2 regions of the Noviherbaspirillum sp. ST9 genome follow, and region 1 is predicted to be linked to the other one. Evidence: predicted binding sites of a transcription regulator. Region 1 holds the regulator's gene; the other holds the start of a gene.
What was found. Region 1 encodes HrcA, which represses chaperone genes, less so after heat shock. Its sites were predicted from a motif close to TTAGCACTCNNNNNNNNNGAGTGCTAA; they were not measured.
Positions count from the first base shown of each region.

Region 2: groES (co-chaperone GroES) is a predicted target of HrcA. The motif match lies at 5,915-5,941, and genes of this name have one in related genera.

Region 1 covers NZ_JBLWFR010000007.1:243,478-251,056, forward strand. The annotation lists gene recN (DNA repair protein RecN) at 1-911, opposite strand, end outside; gene ACNOHI_RS17785 (NAD kinase) at 945-1,862, opposite strand; gene ACNOHI_RS17790 (HAD family hydrolase) at 1,928-2,626, shown strand; gene hrcA (heat-inducible transcriptional repressor HrcA) at 2,710-3,732, shown strand; gene ACNOHI_RS17800 (PilZ domain-containing protein) at 3,741-4,070, opposite strand; gene fur (ferric iron uptake transcriptional regulator) at 4,193-4,624, opposite strand; gene ACNOHI_RS17810 (outer membrane protein assembly factor BamE) at 4,798-5,223, shown strand; gene dapB (4-hydroxy-tetrahydrodipicolinate reductase) at 5,233-6,039, shown strand; gene ACNOHI_RS17820 (energy transducer TonB) at 6,063-6,752, shown strand; gene ACNOHI_RS17825 (MotA/TolQ/ExbB proton channel family protein) at 6,768-7,445, shown strand; gene ACNOHI_RS17830 (ExbD/TolR family protein) at 7,457-7,579, shown strand, end outside.
Region 2 covers NZ_JBLWFR010000007.1:143,309-150,887, reverse strand. The annotation lists gene ACNOHI_RS17295 (AAA family ATPase) at 1-865, opposite strand, end outside; gene ACNOHI_RS17290 (histone deacetylase family protein) at 1,061-1,999, shown strand; gene ylqF (ribosome biogenesis GTPase YlqF) at 2,066-2,983, shown strand; gene ACNOHI_RS17280 (enoyl-CoA hydratase) at 2,976-3,758, shown strand; gene groL (chaperonin GroEL) at 3,859-5,505, opposite strand; gene groES (co-chaperone GroES) at 5,542-5,832, opposite strand; gene ACNOHI_RS17265 (organic hydroperoxide resistance protein) at 6,091-6,510, opposite strand; gene ACNOHI_RS17260 (MarR family winged helix-turn-helix transcriptional regulator) at 6,634-7,104, opposite strand; gene dacB (D-alanyl-D-alanine carboxypeptidase/D-alanyl-D-alanine endopeptidase) at 7,202-7,579, shown strand, end outside.

The DNA.
Region 1 (7,579 bases):
AGGCGCGCCTCCACTTCCTGCAGGCGTGCCGGATCGAGCTCGACGCGGCCGAGGTAATCATTAAGTGCATAGACCGCCTCCTGCAACTGGATGCGGGCGGGTTCCAGCGCATCGACGACCGGCTTCAGTGCGGCATCGACATCGGACAGCTTGCCCAGCTTCAGCGTCAGTGCGGACAATTGGGACAGGATGGGATTGGTGTCGGATTCGGAAATGACGGTCAAGGCTTCCTGGGCGCCTTCGAGCAGGCTGGCGGCGTGCGCGAGCCGGCTGTGCTCGTTGCTGATCTCGGCCCACTCGCCCGGCTTGACCGCGAGTTTTTCCAGCTCGCCGACCTGCCATTCGAGGCGCTCGCGTTCGAGCAGGACATTCTTGGCGTTGGTCTCGAATTCTTCGCGTTGCCGTGCCAGCGCGCGCCAGGCCTTGTGGGCGACAGACACCGCTTTGGCCTCGTCAAGCAAGCCGGCCTGGGTGTCGAGCAGCACGCGCTGTGCGTCCACCTTCAACAGCGACTGGTGCGCATGCTGGCCATGGATGTCGACCAGCATTTCGCCCAGCTCGCGCAACTGCGCGGCCGTTGCGGTGATCCCATTGATGAACGCCTTCGAGCGGCCCGCATTGTCGATCACGCGCCGCAGGAGCACGCTGCCTTCGTCATTGCTGATCTCCTGCTCCGCCAGCCATGACTCCACTTCATCATGCGTGCTGAACTCGGCAGTGATATCGGCTTTCGCCGCGCCTTCGCGCACGACACTGGCATCGCCCCGGCCGCCAAGCGCCAGTGCAAGCGCATCGATCAGGATGGACTTGCCGGCGCCGGTTTCGCCGGTGAAGACGGTGAAGCCTGGGGCAAACTCGAGTTCGATCGAATCAACGATCACGAAATCGCGGATGGAAAGTGTGCGAAGCATGTCGGAAATGGCTTTTCGGGCAAAAACAGCCTGCTATTTTAACTTCCCCGCCACGGAGGGATACTCATGCCAGTGCAGCTTTTCCCGCAGGGTATCGTAGTAGCTCCAGCCTTGCGGATGCAGGAAGGTAATGGTGTGTGCAGAACGGCGGATGAAAATGCGGTCGTGATGCTGCAGGCTGGCCAGCGACTGCATGTCAAAATTGACGCTGATGTCGCGTCCGCCCATGATTTCGACGACCACGGTGCAGGAATCGGGAACGACGATGGGCCGGTTGGAGAGCGCGTGCGGCGCGATCGGCACGAGCACCATGCCGGACAGACTTGGATGCAGCAGCGGGCCGCCTGCCGACAGGGCATAAGCGGTCGATCCGGTCGGCGTGGAAATGATCAGACCGTCGGAGCGCTGGTTGTACATGAAGTGTCCGTCGACCTCGACCTTCAGTTCAGCCATGCCAGTGGTCGACCCGCGCGCCACCACGACGTCGTTGAAGGCCAGCGCGTGGAAGATTGGCTCGCCGTCGCGCACCACCGATCCTTCCAGCAGGGTGCGCTGTTCGGACTCGAGTTTTCCGGAAAGCATGTCGGCCAGCACCTGGATCATGCCTTCCTGCGAAATGTCGGTCATGAAACCGAGACGCCCCTGGTTGATGCCAATCAGGGGAACGTTGTATGGCGCGAGCTGACGCGCGATGCCTAGCATCGTACCGTCACCGCCAACGACAATGGCGACGTCGGCGTTGGCGCCGATCTCGGCGGGCGTCATGGCCGGCACCCCGGGAAGCGACACGCTCTGGGCGGTTTCTGCTTCGAGCACGACCTTGTGCCCGGATTGTGCGAGGAATCCGGCAATGTCAGACAATGACTGCTCGATACCGGCGGCCATGTATTTGCCGACGATGGCAACAGTCTGGAAGGCGACCGAGCGGTCAAATGGCTTGAAAGGCAACATGCAGCAGATTAGACCATAATTTGAGGGTCTGTTACAGGCATTGAAACGCAAGAACCCGATCCCATATGTCAAGTATAAGAGCCGTACTGTTCGACCTGGACGACACGCTGTGGCCGATTGTGCCGGTCATCAAGCGCGCGGAAAAGCTGCTCTACGAGTGGTTGAAGCTGAACGCGCCGCCGGTCGCCCAGCGCGTCACGATAGAAAGCATGCGCGAGCGACGCCAGCAATTGATGGCAACCGATCCGGTCTACCAGCTGGACCTGCGCCTCTTGCGCCGTGCCGTGCTGCTGGAGGCATTTACCGATGCCGGACTGGACGTGAGGCTGGTGGACGACGCAATGGATGTGTTTTCGACAGCGCGAAACGAAGTGACGCCGTTCGAGGATGTTCGCCCGGCACTGGAAAGACTCCGCGAACGGGTCGTTCTAGGCTCTGTGTCGAATGGCGTGGCCGACTTGCACGTGGTCGGCATGGCGCATTATTTCCAGGCTTCGCTTGCCGCGCATCACATCGGCTTCGCGAAACCGGATGCGGCGATTTTCCACGCTGCATGCACGGCGCTCGATGTTTCGCCTGGGGAGACCCTGTATGTCGGCGACGACCCGTTCCTGGATGTGGAAGGAGCGCAGAAAGCGGGCCTGCGTGCTGCATGGATCAATCGCCAGGAGCTCGGGCCGGACCGCGTGTTGCCAGAACAAGTTCGCCCGGATGCCGTATTTGGCAACCTGTACGAACTGGAAAGCTGGCTGGATGAGCAGTAACCCCTTGATAACAATCGATATCGGGTGACGCCTGCAGGCAACATGTTCTGGCACCCGCTGTCATGGCTCGGTAGAATAATCGTATGCAACTCGATTCCCGCGCACAAACATTGCTCAAGGCCTTGGTCGAACGTTATATCGCCGACGGCCAGCCCGTTGGCTCGCGCGCCCTTTCCAGGATTTCCGGACTTGAACTGTCCCCGGCGACCATTCGCAACATCATGGCCGACCTGGAAGAGCTCGGCTATGTGTGCAGCCCGCACACCTCGGCGGGACGGATACCGACGCCGCGCGGCTACCGGATGTTCGTCGACACCCTGCTGACCGTGCAGCCGATCGACGAAACGACCGTGGAATCGAAACTGCAACCGCGCCTGCAGACAGCTTCGCCGCAAAAGATCATTTCCAATGCGGCCCAGATGCTGTCCTCCCTGTCGCAGTTTGCCGGCGTGGTCATGACGCCGCGCCATGAGTCGGTCTTCCAGCAGATCGAGTTCATGCGGCTTTCCGAGAAGCGCATCCTCCTGGTGATCGTCACGCCCGGTGGAGATGTGCAGAATCGCCTGCTGCTGACCGATGTCGACTACTCGCCGGCGCAGCTGGTGCAGGCGGCGAACTACATCAACCAGCACTTCGCCGGCCTGGGCTTCGACGAGGTGCGGACCCGCCTGCAGAACGAATTGCGCCAGCTGCGCGACGACATGACGCGCCTGATGCAGGCAGCGGTGGAAGCGGGCAGCGATGCGATGGCAGAAAACGAGGAAGATGTTGTCATTTCCGGCGAACGCAATCTCCTCAGCGTCACCGACCTCGCGTCGAACATGAATTCACTGCGCAAGCTGTTCGACCTGTTCGAGCAGAAGACCAGCCTGATGCAACTGCTCGACGTATCGAGCAAGGCGACGGGTGTGCAGATTTTCATCGGTGGCGAATCCCAGCTCGTGCCGATGGAAGAAATGAGCATTGTCACCGCGCCCTATGAAGTCAACGGCAAGATCGTGGGAACACTCGGGGTCATCGGCCCGACGCGCATGGCTTACGAGCGCGTCATACCGATCGTCGACATCACGGCCAAGCTTCTGTCCAACGCGCTCAGCCATCACTGAGTAACGATTTAAATCATCACTTCGGCCAGCAGCTTGTTGTTGGCCGCATCGATTTCCGTGAATTGCAGGCCGGTACGAAATCCATCGGTTCCGGCCAGGATGCTGTAGACCACCTTGGCCATGGCAAAAACACGGACCGTCTTTCCATTCAAGGGCGCCTCGAATCCGACATTGCATACCTTTCCCGACGGGAGTTGCTCGGGAACCATGAGACATAGACCGCCGAGGGAGATGTCAATAGTTTTGGCACGCAGGGCCGGCATGCCGGGAAGCGCGACGCGGGCCTGCGCGCGCAAGACTTTGCGGGGATAGACTCTGGTTTCAGAATTGGCAGTCATCAGGGGAAAACCTGGCCTGCAGCAGTCGGTGGTTGGCCCCTTGGCGGGGCATGACAACGGATTATGCAGGCGGGAAAAGCAATGAGTTCAGGAACGCTGCCGGCAATCGCCGGCTCGGCAGATCAACGGGGCCGATGGGGGCAATCGGATTTGGTGCAGTGGCCGTAAAGTGCCAGCGCGTGCTCGGAGATATCGAACCCGCGCTCTTTCGCAATCTTCTGCTGCCGTTTTTCGATCTCATCGTCGAAAAACTCCTCCACCCTGCCGCAGTCGAGGCAGACGAGATGGTCATGATGCGACCCCGCGTTCAGCTCGAACACCGCCTTGCCGGTTTCGAAATGGTTCCGGTGCAGCAGGCCCGCCTGCTCGAACTGCGTCAGCACGCGGTAAACCGTTGCCAATCCGACATCCATGTTTTCGGTCAGGAGAATCTTGTACACGTCCTCCGCACTCAGATGGCGGACCGTGCTCGTCTGGAAAATCTCGAGAATCTTCAGCCGCGGCAGCGTCGCCTTCAGGCCGCTGGCTTTCAGATCATTAGGCGTGTTGGTCATGTTGTTGGTCGGTTTCCGTATATCTGCTTTATCATATAGCGTTTTGGCCAGATTGCTCAACGAATTGAGAACCATTTATGCGAATGTCGCCCTTCAGTGCTGATCGTTCAACCCTTGCTGCGGCATTCTGCCTCGCCGCCGCCGTCCTTTCCGGTTGCGCGAGCAAAAATCCATTGATCGACGAACCCGCTGCCGCCAGCACCCCGGCTGCCGAGCAATCCGCATCAAGCGCATTGACGACGTCAAAGCCAACCGGCATCCAGCGCTTCCTGGGATTTCTCACGCCTTATCGCATCGATATTCAGCAGGGCAATTTCGTGTCGCGTGAAATGGTGGCGCAACTAAAAGAAGGCATGCAGCGCAGCGAAGGCGTCACTCGCGAGCAAGTGCGTTTCGTCCTCGGCACGCCCCTGCTGACTGACATGTTCCATGCCGACCGCTGGGATTACGTGTTCCGCATGAAGAAAAGTAGTGGCGAAGTCATCGCCAGCCGCGTGACGGTCTTCTTCAAGGATAACCGTGTGGTCAACATCGACGGTGACACCTTGCCGACTGAACAAGAATATCTCGCATTCATCGCTGGCACCGCCGGCAAGTAAGAGCATCACATGAGCCAACTGAAAATCGCCGTAGCAGGCGCATCCGGCCGCATGGGCCGCATGCTGATCGAAACGATCCAGAACGCAGACGACGCTACACTCGTCGGCGCGCTCGACGTACCGCAATCGCCGGCCATCGGCACCGATGCGGCGGCCTTCCTGGGCAAGCCCGCGGGCGTGACCATCGAGTCCGATCTGGCGAAAGGTCTCGCCGACGCCGAATTCCTGATCGACTTTACGCGCCCGGAAGGCACGCTCAAGCACCTCGAGTACTGCGCGCAGCACGGCATCAAGGTCATCATCGGCACAACCGGTTTCGATGAAGCCGGCAAGGCCGCCATTGCGGCAGCCGCACAAAAGACTGCCGTCGTGTTCGCACCGAATATGAGCGTCGGCGTCAACGTCACGCTCAAGCTGCTGGAAATGGCGGCGAAGAGCTTCTCCCACGGTTATGACATCGAAATCATCGAAGCGCACCATCGTCACAAGGTGGACGCCCCGTCCGGCACCGCGCTCAAGATGGGCGAAGTCATTGCCTCCGCACTCGGCCGCGACCTCGACGATGTCGCGGTATACGCCCGTGAAGGCGTGACTGGCGAGCGCGAGCCGTCGTCGATCGGCTTTGCAACCATCCGTGGCGGCGACATCGTTGGCGACCATACGGTACTGTTTGCCGGCATCGGCGAACGCATCGAAATCAGTCACAAGTCGTCCAGCCGCTTCAGCTATGCCCAGGGCAGCGTCCGCGCCGCGCGCTTCCTCGCCGACAAGAAGACCGGCCTGTACGACATGCAGGATGTCCTCGGCCTGAAGTAAAGGAACGAGGCGCAGGCCACGCGATGCCGACACCCGCGCCAGTTGCCGCCGCCGCGACCATCCTGCTGCATGCATTACTGATTGTGGCAGTGGTTCGGGGGCTGACGGCCAAGCCGGAACCCGATACGCGCAGCGAGCCGGTACAGGTCCAACTCCTCCGGCCCGAACCTCCCCCCTTTCCGGTGGCGCCTCCCGCACCGCACGTGCCAGCTCCTGCGCCAGCGCCGGTGAAGAAGGCGCGTCCCACGCCCAAGCCGGCCCCCATTCCCAAGCCCGCCCCAAGCGTCGCCGCACCTTCGCCCGCCCCCGCGCACACCACATCGCAGGACACGAAGCCCGCTCCCGCCGCCGGACCGCCTGCGTCCGCGCCTGCGCCTGCAGCACCACCGGCACCACCGGCAGCGCCAGCCCCACCCGCTCCAGTACGGACCAGTGCGTCAGAGGCGAGCTATGCAGCGACCAATCGCACGCCGCCCTACCCGCGCATTTCGCTCAACAATGGCGACGAAGGCACGGTCGTCCTGCGCGTGCTCGTTACGGCGGAAGGCACAGCGGGCGCAGTGGAGATCAAGTCCTCGAGCGGCCACACCCTGCTCGACGAATCCGCCCGGAAGACCGTCATGAGCTGGCGCTTCAAGCCGGCCACGATCGACGGCAAACCAGTGGCCGAGTGGTATCAGGTGCCCATTCCGTTTAAACTTCAGAACAATTAATCTTTTTTACACAACATGAACCAGTCACTCGGATTTGCGCATTATTGGGCCCAGGGCGACGCCGTCACGCATTCGGTCGCCTACCTGCTCCTGCTGATGTCGGTCGTCAGCTGGTACTACATCTTCTCGAAGACCTGGAGCTCCTGGCGCATCCGCCGCAGCGCCGGCGCGCTGGAGGGTTTTTGGAAGGCCCCGACGCTGACCGACGCCATCGCCGTCGTCAAGAATGCCGACAGTGAGAACGTGTACGCCCCGCTCGCGATCCAGAGTGCGGAAGCCGCCAATGTCACTGCGCAGGCCGGATCGCTGAATGCGAGCATCGACCCGAGCGAGCTGATCACGCGCACCCTGCGCCAGGAAATCAACCGCGTGTCGTCACGCCTGGAGAACGGACTCACCCTGCTGGCCTCCGTCGGATCCACCGCGCCCTTCGTCGGGCTGTTCGGCACCGTCTGGGGCATCTACCACGCGCTGGTCGCGGTCTCCACCACCGGCACGGTGCAGATCGACAAGGTCGCTGGCCCGGTGGGTGAAGCGCTGATCATGACCGCACTCGGCCTCGTGGTCGCCATTCCGGCCGTGCTCGCCTATAACGCATTTACGCGCGTGAACCGGGTCACGCTGGCGGAACTCGACGCCTTCGCGCACGACCTCCACGCCTTCCTGACGACCGGCGCTCGCGTCGGCAAATAAGGAGACACGCCATGGCCTTCGGCGGATTCAACGACAACCAGAAGCAGGCGCCCATGGCGGACATCAACGTGACGCCCATGGTCGACGTGATGCTGGTGCTCCTCGTGATCTTCATCATCACCGCGCCGCTGTTC
Region 2 (7,579 bases), 100 kb from region 1:
AACTGCCACCGGATTTCAGGGGGCGCAGGCGATGCGCGACGACCGGGACCAGTACAGCCTGGACATCTTCCGGGATGATATGGTTGCGGCCTTCAAGGGCGGCCCACGCACGCGCCGCGTGCAGCAGCGCAATGGTGGCGCGCGGACTCATGCCTTCGGCGAAGAGGCCGCTCTGGCGCGATGCCTGGGCCAGGGCCTGTACGTAATCCACCAGGGCAGTCGAGGCGTGCACGCTTTTCAATGCCGCCTGCGCGGCCATCAGTTCCTCGGGATGCATGGCGGTCGGCAGCGATTTCAGCATGGTGCGGCGATCCTCGCCCATCAGCAAGGCACGTTCCGCGGCCGCGTCGGGATAGCCCAGCGAGAGACACATCAGGAAGCGGTCCAGCTGCGATTCCGGCAGCTGGAACGTGCCGATCTGGTGCGTCGGGTTCTGCGTTGCGATCACGAAGTACGGACTCGGCAGGTCACGTGTGACGCCGTCTGCGGTGACTTGCCGTTCTTCCATCGCCTCGAGCAATGCGGATTGCGTCTTCGGGGTGGCGCGGTTGATCTCGTCGGCGAGCAATACCTGCGTAAAGACGGGGCCGGGGTGGAAGACGAAGCCGTTCTTTTCGCGATTGAAAATCGAAATGCCGACCACATCAGCCGGCAGGAGGTCGCTGGTGAACTGCAGGCGGTTGAACTTCAAGCCGAGCGAAATCGCCAGCGCATGGGCAAGCGTCGTCTTGCCTACGCCAGGGACGTCCTCGATCAGCAGGTGTCCTCCGGCAAGAAGACATACCAGTGACTGGCGGATCTGCGTATCTTTACCGACAACGACCTGGCTGACCTGCTTCGCAACGGCATGGAGTTTGTCGAACATGAATCTTCCGTGAATGGGGGAGTGCGGTCTGGTGCCGCCTGGTTGCGCATCCGCAAACGACAAATAGCCGCCTGCGACAAAAGAACTGTATTACATTATTTTCTTCGCTACACTATAAGTCATCTTGGCTCTTTGCCGCTTGCGCGGTGATGATGACCGGAATCCCTTCGAGACATTTCGCCCGCATCCTGAAACATGACCACCGGCTTCTACTCCCACCCCGATTGCAAACGCCATGAGATGGGGCAATGGCATCCGGAGTGTCCGGCACGGTTGCAGGCGATCGAAGACCAGATCATTGCCAGCCGGATCAACGACTGCCTGGAGTACCGTGAAGCGCCCGAGGCGGAAGTGGGCGCCATCGAACGGGTACATACGCGCGATGCCATCGCCCGCGTGCGCGAGAACGTTGAGTCGTTGCAAGGCATCGGCTCGGGGTATTACCCGATCGATGCCGACACGATGCTCAATTCCCACAGCTGGAAGGCGGCTCTGCGCGCGGCCGGCGCGGCCATCGCGGCGACCGATGCCGTCATCGCCGGGGAAATTGAGAACGCCTTCTGTTCCATCCGTCCCCCGGGGCATCACGCGCGTCCGTCAGAACCAATGGGATTTTGCCTTTTCGGCAATGTTGCCATCGCCGCAAAGCACGCACTGGATGTGCATGGCCTGCAGCGCGTCGCCATCGTCGATTTCGATGTCCATCACGGCAACGGCACGGAAGAGGCCTTCCTCGACGACCCGCGCGTGCTGATGGTGAGCTTCTTCCAGCATCCGTTTTATCCCTATACCGCGCTGCACGAGTCTGACCATATGGTCAACGTCCCGGTCCCGGCATACACCAAGGGCGAGGAGGTTCGCCGCCTGGTGGCTGACAAGTGGCTGCCGGCGCTGCGCGCGCACAAGCCCGAGATGATCTTCATTTCCGCCGGTTTCGACGCCCACCGCGAGGATGACATCGGCCAGATGGGCCTGGTGGAAGCCGACTATGCCTGGATGACAAAGGAAATCGTGTCGGTCGCCCGGGAATATGCCAACGGCCGCATCGTGAGCTGCCTTGAAGGCGGGTATAACCTCTCCGCGCTGGCCCGCAGTGTCGTCGCCCACATCAAGGTTCTCGCCGATCTCGACTAGCGTGTGAGGCGGGGGAGGGCGGCCAGCAGGTAAAATAGCGGCTTGCCCCACCAACCAGATCCACGCATGTCCATTCAATGGTTCCCCGGTCACATGAACGCCGCCCGCAAGAAGGCGGCGGAGTCCATGGAAAAGACCGACCTCGTCATCGAAGTGCTCGACGCGCGCTTGCCCGTCGCCAGCAGCAATCCGATGATCGAACAGCTGCGCAAGCATCGCCAGCGCCCCTGCCTGAAAATCCTGAACAAGGCAGACCTCGCCGACCCTGCTGCCACCAAGGCATGGCTGACGCATTTCAGCAAACAGAAGGACGTGCATGCCGTGGCGTTAAGCTGCAAGAAGCCCGCCGACGTGGCCAAGGTGCCCGGACTGGCGATGCGCCTGGCGCCGCACCGCGGCACGGCATTGAAGCCGCTGCGCATGATGATCATGGGGATCCCGAACGTCGGTAAATCGACCTTGATGAATGCCCTGCTCAAGAAGCGGGTCGCCGCTGTGGGCGATGAACCGGCCGTGACCAAGTCGCAGCAGCGTCTCTACCTCGGCAACAACATGGTACTGGTCGATACGCCCGGCATGCTGTGGCCGAAGATCGAGCACCCGACCGATGGCCTGATGCTCGCGGCCAGCCATGCTGTCGGCGTCAACGCATTGATTGAAGAAGAAGTCGCGACCTTCCTCGCCGACGTGCTGCTCGTGCGTTATCCGCAGCTCGTTACGACGCGCTACGGATTCCCGACCGATGGTATTGACGGTGTCGCCGTCATCGAAGGCATCGCCAAGCGGCGCGCGTTCCGCATGAAGGGTGGCGACCTGGATTTTGAAAAGGCAGCGCACACGCTGCTCCTCGATTATCGCAGCGGCGCGCTCGGTCGCATCAGCCTGGAAACACCCGAGAGCCGCACCGAGCTGCTGGCCACTTACCAGCCGCCGCCTTCTTTAGGATTACCCCCGGAGCCAGAAGAGGAAAGTGACGATGAGTGACACCAATCCCTACGTTCTTAAATCAGTGACAGACGGCGTAGCGACGCTGACGCTGAACCGCGGCGACAAGTTCAACCCCCTGTCGGAGGAAATGCTGGCTGCACTGCAGGCGGAGCTGGATGCGGTGAAGGCCGATGATGGCATTCGCGTCGTTGTGCTTGCCGCTGCCGGAAAGGCCTTCTGTGCCGGACACGACCTCAAGCAGATGCGCGCGCAGCCGTCGGAAGAGTATTACAAGAAGCTGTTCAACCAGTGCAGCAAGGTGATGCTGACGATTCAGCAGATGCCGCAGCCGGTGATTGCGCGGATCCATGGAATTGCCACTGCGGCTGGCTGCCAACTCGTCGCGATGTGCGATCTCGCCGTTGCCTCCCGGGAGGCGAAGTTCGCGGTATCCGGCGTAAATTACGGATTGTTCTGTTCGACGCCGTCCGTCGGCCTGTCCCGTAACGTTTCACGCAAGCAGGCGATGGAAATGCTGCTGACGGGGGAGTTTATCGATGCTGACACGGCGCGGGAACGAGGCCTCGTCAACCGTGTCGTGTCCAGTGAAGCATTGGATGCGGAAATCGGCAAACTCACCGCCAGCATCCTTGCCAAACCTGCCGTCGCCGTTGCGATGGGCAAGCAGCTTTTCTACAAGCAGATTGAAATGGGCATCGGTGCGGCTTATCAGCTTGCGGGCCAGACCATGGCCTGCAACATGATGGATGACGCGGCGCTGGAAGGCGTGCAGGCCTTCATCGACAAGCGCAAGCCGGCCTGGTCGAAATAAGGCGGCCAACGCAAAACAAAAAGCCCGCAAGGCGAACCTTGCGGGCTTTTTATTTTGACGGACAGTGCGGAAGGCATTGCTGCCTTCCACCGGTCGGCAATTACATCATGTCCATGCCACCCATGCCGCCCATACCGCCCATGCCTGCCGGGCCAGCGGCCGGCTTGTCTTCGGCCAGTTCGGAAACCGTGCAGTCAGTGGTCAGCATAAGGCCGGCGATCGACGCTGCGTTCTGCAGTGCCGAACGGGTCACCTTGGCCGGATCCAGAACGCCCATTTCGACCATGTCGCCATAGGTGCCGTTGGCAGCGTTGTAACCGAAGTTACCCTTGCCTTCGATGACCTTGTTCACGACGACGGATGCTTCTTCGCCGGCGTTGGTGACGATCATGCGCAGCGGCTCTTCCATGGCGCGCAGGACGATCTTGATACCGGCTTCCTGATCGGCGTTGTCACCCTTCAGGGCAGCGACGTTGGCGCGAGCGCGCAGCAGGGCCACGCCACCGCCAGGAACGATGCCTTCTTCAACGGCGGCACGGGTTGCGTGCAGCGCGTCTTCGACACGTGCCTTCTTTTCCTTCATTTCGACTTCGGTCGCAGCACCAACCTTGATCACTGCAACGCCGCCTGCCAGCTTGGCAACGCGCTCTTGCAGCTTTTCACGGTCGTAGTCGGAAGTTGCTTCTTCGATCTGGACACGGATCTGCTTGACGCGTGCTTCGATCGCAACTGCCTGGCCTGCGCCGTCGATCAGGGTGGTGTTTTCCTTGCCGATTTCGACGCGCTTTGCTTGGCCGAGGTCGTTCAGGGTTGCCTTTTCCAGGGTCAGGCCGACTTCTTCAGCGATGACCTGGCCACCGGTCAGGATGGCGATGTCTTCCAGCATGGCCTTGCGGCGGTCGCCGAAGCCCGGAGCCTTGACGGCGCAGGTCTTCAGGATGCCACGGATGTTGTTGACGACCAGGGTTGCCAGCGCTTCGCCTTCGATGTCTTCAGCGATGATCAGCAGCGGACGGCCAGCCTTGGCGACTTGTTCCAGCACCGGCAGCAGGTCACGGATGTTGGAGATCTTCTTGTCGAACAGCAGGACGAACGGGTTGTCCAGGACGGCGACTTGCTTTTCCGGGTTGTTGATGAAGTACGGGGACAGGTAGCCGCGGTCGAACTGCATGCCTTCGACGATGTCGAGTTCGTCGTTCAGGGACTTGCCGTCTTCAACGGTGATCACGCCTTCCTTGCCGACCTTTTCCATGGCTTCAGCGATACGGTCGCCGATGGATGCGTCGGAGTTTGCGGAGATCGAGCCGACCTGGGCGATTTCCTTGGAGGTGGTGCAGGGCTTGGCGATCTTCTTCAGTTCGTCGACGGTTGCAGCGACAGCCTTGTCGATGCCGCGCTTCAGGTCCATCGGGTTCATGCCGGCGGCAACGTACTTCATGCCTTCGCGGACGATGGCTTGTGCCAGAACGGTCGCGGTGGTGGTGCCGTCACCGGCGTTGTCGGAGGTCTTGGATGCGACTTCCTTCACCATCTGCGCGCCCATGTTCATGAGCTTGTCTTTCAGTTCGATTTCCTTGGCAACGGAAACGCCGTCCTTGGTGACGGTCGGGGCGCCGAAGGAGCGCTCCAGAACTACGTTGCGGCCTTTCGGGCCCAGGGTGACCTTGACGGCGTTGGCGAGAATGTTGACGCCTTCAACCATCTTGTGACGGGCGGCATCGCCGAAAACTACGTCTTTAGCTGCCATGTTTGTTACTCCTTAATTATTGAATAGGGATTCGTATTACTTCTGGACGATTGCCATGATGTCTTCTTCGCGCATGACGAGCACTTCCTCGCCTTCGACCTTGACGGTCTGGCCGGAGTACTTGCCGAACAGCACGACGTCGCCAACTTTGACGTCCAGCGCGCGGACTTTGCCATCTTCCAGGATCTTGCCGTTGCCGACGGCCAGGACTTTGCCCTGGTCCGGCTTTTCAGCGGCCGCATCCGGGAGAACGATGCCGGACGCAGTCTTGGTTTCCTGGTCGAGGCGCTTGACGATGACGCGATCGTGCAGAGGACGAAGGTTCATACAAACTCCTTAATAATCAATAGTTTATAGTTGTTTGCGGCAGGTGCCGCAGAGGGAAAATCGTGTAGCCAGGAGGAAGTTGTTAGCACTCTCCCCTAACGAGTGCTAAGTATATGGGCGGGGTTTTGCTTTTTCAAGAGTAGAAGATGCAGGAAGGGCATTTGCATATAACTACGGCCAGTAGCATGGTTGTACTTTTGCAAACCCTGAAAAAGGAAAAAGCCCCGCAGTGCGGGGCTTTCGTAGGGCGCTGTCTGATCAGGCAAGTGCGACGTTGACTTCGATGTTGCCGCGGGTGGCGTTGGAGTACGGGCAGACTTCATGCGCCTTGTTCACCAGCGCCTGCGCGGTTTCGCGCTCCAGGCCGGGGAGGGATACGCGCAGGTCAGCGGCCAGGCCGAAGCCGCCCTGACCGTTCGGGCCGATGCCGACCTCGGCGGCCACCGCCGCGTCGGCGGGCAGCGCGACCTTGGCGTGCATGGACACGAACTTCAGTGCGGACAGGAAGCAGGCGGAATAGCCGGCCGCAAAAAGTTGTTCGGGGTTGGTGCCTTCGCCGCCGGCACCGCCAAGTTCGCGCGGCGTGCTCAGCTTGGCGTCGAGCTTGTTGTCGCTGCTGACAGCGCGGCCATCACGGCCGCCGGTTGCGGTTGCTTGTGCTTTGTACAGGATCTGCATAGGGATCTCCTTTGAATGGGTGGTCGCTGGAACGAGTGATGACGCAGTTAAATATAGCACTCAATTAAATTGCGTGCAATTTAATAGCTGGTTTTGGAGGGCTTCCTCGAAACCGCTGTTTTGTTACCCGCCGGTGGCTTTTGCGAGGTCGTCGCGAATGGTGGAGAGTTGGCTGCGCAAGTTCTGAAGCACTTCATGCGACTGCCCGCTGGCGCATAGGACGTCGTGAGGAATGCACTGTGCCTTTTTCTTCAGTGCGCGTCCTTCCCTGGTCAGCGTGATCCGCACCTGCCGCTCGTCCGCGTCGTCGCGGGTCCGCTGAATCAGCGAGGAGGCCTCCAGGCGCTTCAGCAGGGGAGTAAGCGTGCCCGAATCGAGGAACAGCTTTTCGCCAATGGTCTTGACCAGCACGTCGTCCTGCTGCCACAGCACGAGCATCACCAGGTATTGCGGGTAGGTAAGGCCGAGCTTCTCGAGAAAAGGCTTGTAGGTCTTGGTCATTGCCAGCGAGGCGGAATACAGCGCAAAGCAGAACTGGTTTTCCAGCGCGAGCGGATCGAAGGGCTGTGCGGGGACGGAGGCGGATTTCGGCATGACTGCGACGTTGGCGTGGGATAATCGAATTCGATTGTGCGTGACCTGATATTGCCATCGTATGCGAATTCGGAAGAGAGTCCAAGCTGCCTTCGTTTTGTTTGTCGCCGCCGTTGCCACGCAGGCGCAGGAATTGCCGCCGGCTGTCGTGGACGCCTTGCAGCGTGCGCAGATTCCCGTCACTTCGGTCGGCGTGCACGTACAGGAGCTGGCGACGGGGACGGTCACGCTGGCAATGAACGACACACTCGCCTTCAATCCGGCGTCAACCATGAAGCTGGTCACCAGCAATGCGGCGCTGGATATCCTTGGACCGACCTTCAGCTGGAAAACACAGGCGTTCGTCGATGGCGTGCAGAACGGCGACGTCCTCCAGGGCGACCTGATCATCAAGGGCAGCGGCGATCCGAAGCTGGTGCTCGAAAATTTCTGGATGTTCCTGCGCAGGATACGGTCGCGCGGCATACGCGAGATT